Regions from separate parts of the Paenibacillus larvae subsp. larvae genome, predicted to be linked through region 2. Evidence: riboswitches for the same ligand, from Rfam matches in the RefSeq annotation. Region 2 holds a riboswitch; the other holds the start of a gene.
The links. A riboswitch is a leader RNA that binds a small molecule or an ion and turns the genes downstream of it on or off. The one in region 2 is predicted to bind S-adenosylmethionine.
Positions count from the first base shown of each region.

Region 1 (4,518 bases), 1.7 Mb from region 2:
ACAGGTTTTAGACTCCTACTATAAACAATTCGGTTTGGGGACCCTTACGGGAAGCGGGCTTCCAAGTGAATACCCCGGAAGTTCGGAGTTCCTGAATACGAAAAATGACAGCGTCATGGATAACATTGTCCGTGCATCATGGGGACAAAAAGGCAAATACAGCACACTGCAGCTGGCCCAGTACGCCGCTACCCTGGCTAGCAGAGGCAAGCGGATGCAGCCCCAGTTTGTAGACAAAATAACAGACATACACGGAAATGTGGTTCAGGGTTTTGAGCCTAAAGAGATGCCTAAAGAAGACGGATCTCCGGATGTAACGTTATCCGAAACTGAATGGCAGTCCATTATTGGCGGGATGAGAAGTAATGCTTATATCAATGCTCAAGGCACCAGTATAGATACGCTGCCTTATGATGTGGCCCGTAAAACGGGTACTTCTACCGAACAATATGGCGGCAAAACTGTTGATAACGGGGTATTCATTTCCTTTGCTCCGCGCAATAATCCGAAGCTGGCGGTAGCCGTTGTGGTACCCGAAGGCGGATACGGAAGCTGGAGCGCCGCACCGATAGCAGCCAAAATTTACGAGTCGTATGACAAGAATGTGGGCGGACTCAGCCAGCCTGCAAAAGAGTAATATAAAAAAGAAAGAGTGGCCTTCAAAGCCACTCTTTCTTTTTGAACAAAATCATCATAAAAATGCCTATAACAATCATAAATCCCAGCATAAATTCATCCATATGAGGGATATGAAGCAGCCCGGCAATATTGTCAAAGTTCATTCCGAAAACCCCGGTAATAAAGGTAAGCGGCATGAAGATGGTCGTAAGAGCCGTAAAGATTCTCATAATTTCATTCGCCCGGTTGGCGACGCTGGCCTGATAGGCTTCGCGCAAGTTGCCCATCAGATCGCGCAAGGTATCAAACGTATCCACACTTTTGACGGCATTCTCATAAATATCCCCGAAATATTTTTGCAGTTCGTTGCTGATGAGCCGCAGTTCTTTACGGTGAAGTACACCTACTACATCCCGCTGGGGGACAAGCATCTTCTTCAGCATCAGAATTTCGCCGCGCAGACCGATAATCTCATTCAAATGCGACTTTTTGGTTTTCATGAGAATATCCTCTTCGAGTTTTTCAATCTTATCTTCAATCCGGTCCCCGACCGCCATATAATTATCGACAATTAAATCGACAAGATGATATAAAAAATGGTCCGGACTATTGACTTCCTCTTCCCATAGAAAAGGCTTGATTGCCCGCAGCTCATTGATTTTTTGCCGGGTTACGGTGATGATGAAATGTTTGCCTAAGAAAATGTTAACTGCTCTCAGGAAAATCTCCTCATCGTCAAACCGGATGCTGTTAAAAACGATAAAATAATGAGACTCATAAAATTCAAGTTTAGGACGCTGTTCCTCTTCGTTCAGCAGATCCTCCAAAGCCAGCTCGTGCAGATGAAAGAGAGGCTGCAGGTTTTCCAGATCCTCCACGCTGGCATCAATCTAGTAAAATCCGGATTCAGGAGGAGTGAGCGTCTCCTTCACATCTTCGATCAGAGTAAAAACACCATTCTGAACTAAGCGTGTTTTCATGATTTTCCACCCCTTTGATCAGGCAGGAAAAGCAGTAGACCCGCCTAGCTCCGAAAGAAGATTCCTTATATGTAGCAACCGCCGGATCAACTGCTCCTCTTGCATATAAAATTGTATGATTGCAAGGAAAAATGAACAAACCGTCTACTCCTCGGTCGGTCCCCGTCCATTTAAGGTTCTCCCCTTTACGTTTACAATGTCTAATACTTGTCTAGTATATACCTACATTTTCCACGATTCAAGAAGTAATGTCTGGGACTAATCCCGTTTCTATTCTCTTCTCAGCTTATGGAAATCCGGGAAGTTTCGTGACTTTTCGCATTGAGAATGTGCTTGACTTCCGGTATAGAATCCATTAGAGTACTTAGTAAGTAATCCTAAAATTGCATAAGGTTACACTCTTATCAAGAGTAGGTGGAGGGACTGGCCCGATGATACCCGGCAACCGACATTTCCATGCAGTTGACCTGCAGGGATATGCACGGTGCTAATTCTTGCGGAAACAAACGTTTCTGAGAGATGAGAGAGGACGTCCAACCCAACAGGTTTAAGGCCTTTCTCTTATGGAGAAGGGCCTTTTTGCATAGAAGAATGCATATTCGCCCGGTATAGGCCCGTCTTCTGTGACCCGGGAGAGGTACAGTTAATTTATCGGGTCTCTGCAGGGATAACGAAGTCGGACCCCTATCTTAGGCCGCCCTTTCCGGGGACCTTCAATGGCCATTCCCAAGCAGCTTTCGAATTCGATTCATGTAAAAGGAGTGATTGTGATGCCGATTAAAGTACCGGATCATTTACCGGCGAAGGAAGTATTGGGCAGAGAGAATATTTTTGTAATGGATGAATCAAAGGCGTTTCATCAGGATATTCGCCCGCTGCGCATAGCTATTTTAAACCTGATGCCCACCAAAGAAACTACGGAGACTCAATTGCTCCGACTGCTGTCCAATTCACCGCTTCAGGTGGAATTTGTCCTGCTTCACCCTAAAACTCATCAATCCAAAAATACATCTGTGGAGCATCTGACCACCTTTTACAAAACGTTTGAGAACGTAGAGCATGAGAATTTTGATGGGATGATCATCACCGGTGCACCGGTAGAACAGTTGGACTTCGAACAAGTGTCTTACTGGCAGGAGCTGAAACAGATTATGGACTGGAGCGTGGAACATGTAACGTCAACGCTTCATATTTGCTGGGCAGCCCAAGCCGGATTGTACCATCATTTCGGCATTCCGAAATATGGGCTTAAGGATAAAATCTTTGGAGTCTACCCGCATATAGTGACAAAACCAAGTGAAAAGCTGGTGAGGGGATTTGATGAGGTATTTTACGCCCCCCAATCCCGCCATACTGAAGTCCGCAGGGAAGACATAGATAAAGTGAAGGAACTCGAAATCTGGTCCGAATCTCCGGATGCGGGAGTCTACCTGGTTGCCACGAAGGATGCCAAACAAATCTTTGTGACAGGACACTCGGAATACGATGCGGATACACTTAAATGGGAATATGACCGTGACGTCCAAAAAGGGATGAATATGGCCATTCCCAAAAATTACTATCCGGATGATGATCCGAACCGCAAACCTTTGAATAAATGGAGGGCGCATGCTAACTTACTATTTGCCAATTGGCTAAACTATTGCGTTTACCAGGAGACTCCATACGACTTGAACACACTTTCTTTGCAATCAACCCGATGTTGACTTTAGCCTAAGGATAAATCTTTTCCTTTGTACAGACAAGGGAGCGAAAGAGGATGGGAATACATGAAAATAGAAAGTAAACTTGCACAAATAGGATCTCAATCAGAACCGGTAACCGGAGCAGTCAGTTTTCCGGTTGTTCATTCCACAGCTTACCGCCATCCGAGGCTCGGACAAAGCACCGGGTTCGACTATACCCGTACAAAAAATCCGACAAGGGCCGTGCTGGAGGAGGCAATTGCCGAATTGGAGAAAGGGGATGGAGGCTTTGCGTGTTCCTCCGGAATGGCCGCACTGCAAACCATCTTCGCATTGTTTGCTCAAGGGGACCATTTGATCGTCTCGTTGGACTTATATGGAGGCACGTACCGCTTGCTTGAACAAATCATGACCCGGTTTGGCGTAACGGCAACGTATGTGGATACAGATGATATACAAGCGCTGGACCGGGCTTACCGGGAAGGGTCTACCAAAGCCGTCCTGATTGAGACGCCAACCAATCCGCTGATGATGATAACCGATATAGCCAAAATATCCGCCTGGGCCAAAGAAACGTCCCTGCTGACCATTGTAGACAATACCCTGCTTACGCCTTTTTTTCAGCGGCCGTTGGAGCTCGGGGCTGATATTGCGATCCATAGTGCCACCAAATATTTGGGGGGCATAATGACGTCTTGGCAGGACTTATCGTAACCAAAGGGAAAAAACTGTCTGAGGAGATGTTCTTCTTACATAACTCCATCGGAGCAGTGTTGGGGCCCCAGGATAGCTGGCTGCTGATGAGAGGAATGAAGACACTTGCTCTTCGCATGGAACGGCACGAATATAATGCGGTCCGTGTGGCTCAATATTTGCAGCAGCACAGTCTGGTGACAGAAGTCTTTTATCCCGGGCTGGGAAGTCATCCGAGCCATGTTGTTCAGAGCAGACAGTCTTCAGGAAATACGGGCATCCTTTCGTTTAAAGTAAAAGACAGCCGCCTCGTTGAACCCATTCTGCGTTATATCAAGCTGATTGCATTTGCCGAAAGTCTGGGCGGAGTGGAATCTCTTATGACATATCCGGCCGTACAGACGCACGCCGATATTCCCCAGGAAATCCGGGATCAGGTCGGTGTTGATGACCGCTTGCTGCGCTTCTCCGTCGGGATAGAGCATGTGGAAGACCTGATCGCTGATCTGGACCAGGCCTTGGCAAAGGCTGGGGAAGAAATT
Region 1 is NZ_CP019687.1:3,913,036-3,917,553, forward strand. Features, by position in the region: gene BXP28_RS20345 (peptidoglycan D,D-transpeptidase FtsI family protein) at 1-637, shown strand, start outside; gene corA (magnesium/cobalt transporter CorA) at 660-1,508, opposite strand; SAM riboswitch class I at 1,997-2,124, shown strand; gene metA (homoserine O-acetyltransferase MetA) at 2,369-3,304, shown strand; partial or broken gene BXP28_RS20360 (aminotransferase class I/II-fold pyridoxal phosphate-dependent enzyme) at 3,368-4,518, shown strand, end outside.
Region 1: another riboswitch for S-adenosylmethionine. It lies ahead of metA (homoserine O-acetyltransferase MetA); the one in region 2 lies ahead of BXP28_RS06530 (methionine ABC transporter ATP-binding protein).

Region 2 (4,518 bases):
CTTCTTCAGCAGCCTGAAGCAGACGTGAACCAATTCCCTGACCGCGAACTTGCTCATCAAGTGCTAAAATGTCAATCTCCAGCCAGTCAAAGCAAATGCGTCCCAAGAGTCCTCCTACTAACAACCCTGTATCATCCTTGGCAGCCAGAACCACTTCACGAAACTGCTGAAAAATTTGGGAAGGCACATGCCGCTTATTAAAGTCGCGCAGATGACGCAGAATCGTCTCCTTCGTTTGTTCCTTATTTTCTTCCAACATCTGAATATACATCGATACCTCCATACTTGATATAAAAAGATTATAGACTTTTGCAGGCACTTCGGCAACAGCCAAGAATGCGGCTGTACGAAACGGTTGCCTTGGCCAATAACGATTTCCTTTTCCTAGTGTTTCCCAATGACAAGACAATAGTCTTTGATTTGGCAAAAAAACAGGTTTTGCTGTACTATGGGAGTTGTAATCGAACCGACCTAAAAGGAGGATCACCATGGAAGAGGTCATCATCATTGGAGCAGGCCCTTGTGGATTATCCGCAGCAGTGGAACTTCAGCGAAAACAGTTTAACCCGCTGGTCATTGAAAAGCATTGTATGGCGTACTCCATCTACCGATATCCAACCAATCTCCAATTTTTCAGCAGTCCGGAGTTACTAGAAATCGGAGGGATTCCTTTCTCTACCCCCAATGATAAACCTTACCGGCAGGAAGCGCTGGTCTATTACCGTAATGTAGCTTCACATGAAAATATACGCATTCATTCTTATGAAGAAGTGGTATCTATTGTAAAGAAAGATTATGGTTTTGATCTGCATACAATTAAGCGCGGAAGAAAAAAAGGAGTCTATCAGGCCAAAAATGTGGTCGTTTCCACAGGCTATTTTGATTATCCGAGTATGCTTGGTATCCCCGAGGAAGAGCTGGATAAAGTTACTCATTATTACGAAGAGGCCCATCCTTACACAGGAATGAAGGTGACAATTATCGGAGGCAATAACTCAGCAGTGGATGCTGCTCTGGATCTGTTGAAAGCGGGTGCAGAAGTTACTGTTGTCTATAGGGGCAGTGAGCTTTCCTCCAATATCAAGCCTTGGGTTAAACCGATTTATGAAAGCATGCTGAACAAGGGACGTATCCATATGCTGTTTGAATCTTGTGTTACCCGCATAGAAGAAGCTACAGTTATCGTCCGTTCTCCTCAAGGAGAAGTACAGATTGCCAACGATTTTGTCCTGGCCCTAACGGGTTTCAGACCTGATCGAACCATGCTGGCCGAAGCCGGTGTAGATCTGGATGAAGAAGGATTTATCCCTGTATATAACCCGCAGACAATGGAAACGAATGTAAAGGGGCTTTATATTGCAGGTGTCATCGCTTCCGGTAAAAATGCCAATGAAGTTTTTATCGAAACCGGAAGACTGCACGGCAAATACATTGTAAATCATTTGTCGGGAGGAGACGGTTGAATTTTTATGTTCCAGCGAAAAGATTATTTGGTGCGAATGATTGAAGAAATGTCGCAAATGATCGGAACTGTTATCGCCAAACTGAGAAAAGAACGCAAGCAGCAGGAAGCGCTGCAAAACCTTGAAGAGCTTCTTTCCGGGCTTCATATGCCGGGGGCCAGACTGCTCAGTTCTCTACCCGAGGACAATATGATCCAAATGATCAGCACAGGAGGTTCGATTGAACCGGACCGCCTCGCGGCTGCCGGTATCATATTGAAAGAACGCGGGGATATTCTGGAGGAACTGGGAAACGGGAAGGAAGGCCTTAGCAGCCGGATGAAATCCTTGTATTTGCTGCTTAAATCCCATGAACTGGGGGCAGATCCGAAAGTCATAGATTATCCTTCTGCTGTACAAGAGCTTGTCAGCAGATTAAGGTCATTCCGGCTTCCTTCCCCTACTTTGCTTCTTTTACATAAATACTATGTAGACTTAGGGCATTACGACCTCGCCGAAAATGCCCTATATGATTTGCTTGAAGCCGGAGAGAAAGATACCGGCCAATTAGGTTTTCATTTTTACGAGAGACTGCTTGGATTGCCTGAGGAACTTCTTGAATCCGGCGGTTTGCCCATTGAAGAAGTCAAAGACGGGTTGCAAACATGGAAGGAACGGCATTCCACCCCTCCGGAGACCTCTGCACCCTTATCTGAAGAGGAAACGCCAGGAACCTGAGTTCCCGGCGTCATTTCTTCGTTTTACTATGTATGCGTTTTCACGCAATTCCGGAAATATAAATCCCCACTAAATTAATCGGTTTTTTTGAAAAAGGGATTGACGAGCTTAACACAATGGGGTATACTCCAATCATGCCAAGCGGCATTGAAAGAAATGAATAGCTTTTTAATTTCATACCTATTCTTATCAAGAGAGGCGGAGGGACAAGGCCCGATGAAGCCCGGCAACCGATTCAAGGCTGGTTATAACCGCTTGAATGTCATGGTGCCAATTCCTTCAGAACCGGATGTTCTGGCAGATGAGAAAAGTGGTCTATCGTTCACACAGCCCTTTTTGTCTCTGCACAAAAAGGGCTTTATTTTTACCCCAAGAAGCAGGTGATAAGCATGATCAAACTGAACCAAATTGTTAAAACATATCAGAACGGGAAAAACATGACGCATGCCCTTCATGGTATAGATATGGAAGTAAACCGGGGAGAAATATTCGGGATTATCGGCCATTCGGGTGCCGGTAAAAGTACCCTGGTGCGCACCATTAATTTATTGGAAAAGCCCTCTTCAGGCAAGGTTATCGTAGACGGCGTTGACCTAATCGAGCTTCCAACAGCCAAGCTTCAGCAGGAGCGCAGAAAAATCGGAATGATCTTTCAGCATTTCAATCTGCTTTCTTCCGCTACGGTTGCCGATAATATAGCATTTCCCCTTAAGCTGGCCAAAACACCCAAAACAGTCATTCAGAAAAAAGTGAACGAATTGCTTGATCTGGTCGGGCTTACAGGACAAGGAAACAAGTATCCGTCCCAACTGTCCGGTGGCCAAAAGCAGCGTGTGGGGATTGCCAGAGCTCTTGCCAACGATCCAAAGGTGCTTCTTTGTGACGAAGCTACCTCTGCCCTGGACCCGCAAACTACGAATTCGATTTTGAATTTGCTGCTGGATATCAACAAGAAACTGCATTTAACCATCGTCCTGATTACTCATGAAATGCACGTAATCCGTTCAATCTGCGACCGTGTTGCTGTTATTCATGACGGGCGTCTCGTTGAGCAGGGGGCTGTTGTGGAAGTGTTCCTGAAACCGCAGCATCCCGTTACCAAACAATTTATTGAGCAAATCTCCGATCCGGTTGACTTTCACCGGGAAGAGGCGAATTTGGAATTATCCGCATTTATCAAGATTAACTTTCTTGGAGAATCCACTTATGCCCCGATCCTGTCAGATGCCGTTCAGCAATCCGGGGCTGCATTCTCAATTTTGCATGGTACAATCTCCAAAATGAAAGATACACCCTATGGCCAATTGTTTGTCCGCCTGGATGGAAGCCTGGAGGCCCGTGAAGCTACTATTCACACTTTGCGCGACCGTGGCCTGGAAGTGGAGGTGCTATAAGAAATGGATTTCAGCCATATTCAATGGGATGAGATAAGTAAAGCTACGGTACAGACGATGACTATGCTGGGAATATCCATCCTGTTCACATTCATCATCGGACTCCCGTTAGGAATACTCCTTTATATTACGTCGAAGGGCAACTTCCTGCAAAACCGTTTCATCTATTCGATTCTTTCGGTCGTTGTCAATATTTTGCGTTCGGTTCCTTTTGTCATCTTAATGATCGCCATGATCCCTTTGACCAAAATACTGGTTGGAAAATCAATCGACGTACAAGGAACCATTCCTCCGCTAGTTGTTGCTGCGGCTCCTTTCTTCGCCCGTCTGGTCGAGACCTCACTGCGTGAAGTAGACCGGGGAGTAATCGAAGCCGCCCAATCGATGGGAGCATCCTACCGTCAGATTATTTTCCGGGTGCTTCTGCCCGAATCTTTATCAGGACTTATTGCAGGCATCACCATAACTACTGTCTCGCTTGTTTCCTACACCGCTATGGCCGGATTAATCGGTGGCGGAGGACTTGGGGACCTGGCAATCAGATACGGCTACCAGCGCTTTGATACGGCCGTCATGCTTGTCACGATCGTCATCTTGTTAATTCTGGTTCAAATTTTGCAGATGATCGGAGACCGATTAGTTCTTCGCTTCAGCCGCAAGTAAACAAATAGAAGCCGAATCAATTTCAATTGATTCAATCATTGATTAAAAGAAAAATAGGAGGGTTCAACATGAAAAAAGCCATTCTGCTTGCATTAACATTCATTTTAGCCATAGGTCTAAGCGCATGCGGCAAGAAAGACGAGGCTAACAATTCTCAAGAAGGAAGTTCTTCCTCTACCACAAAGCTGGTTGTAGGGGCTACTTCAAATCCCCATGCTGAAATTTTAAATGCTGTAAAAGACAAATTGAAAGCCGAAGGCGTTGAGTTGGATGTGAAAGAG
Region 2 is NZ_CP019687.1:1,287,687-1,292,204, forward strand. Features, by position in the region: gene BXP28_RS23210 (GNAT family N-acetyltransferase) at 1-271, opposite strand, end outside; gene BXP28_RS06520 (YpdA family putative bacillithiol disulfide reductase) at 489-1,463, shown strand; gene BXP28_RS06525 (DUF6483 family protein) at 1,470-2,180, shown strand; SAM riboswitch class I at 2,364-2,488, shown strand; gene BXP28_RS06530 (methionine ABC transporter ATP-binding protein) at 2,570-3,574, shown strand; gene BXP28_RS06535 (methionine ABC transporter permease) at 3,578-4,237, shown strand; gene BXP28_RS06540 (MetQ/NlpA family ABC transporter substrate-binding protein) at 4,306-4,518, shown strand, end outside.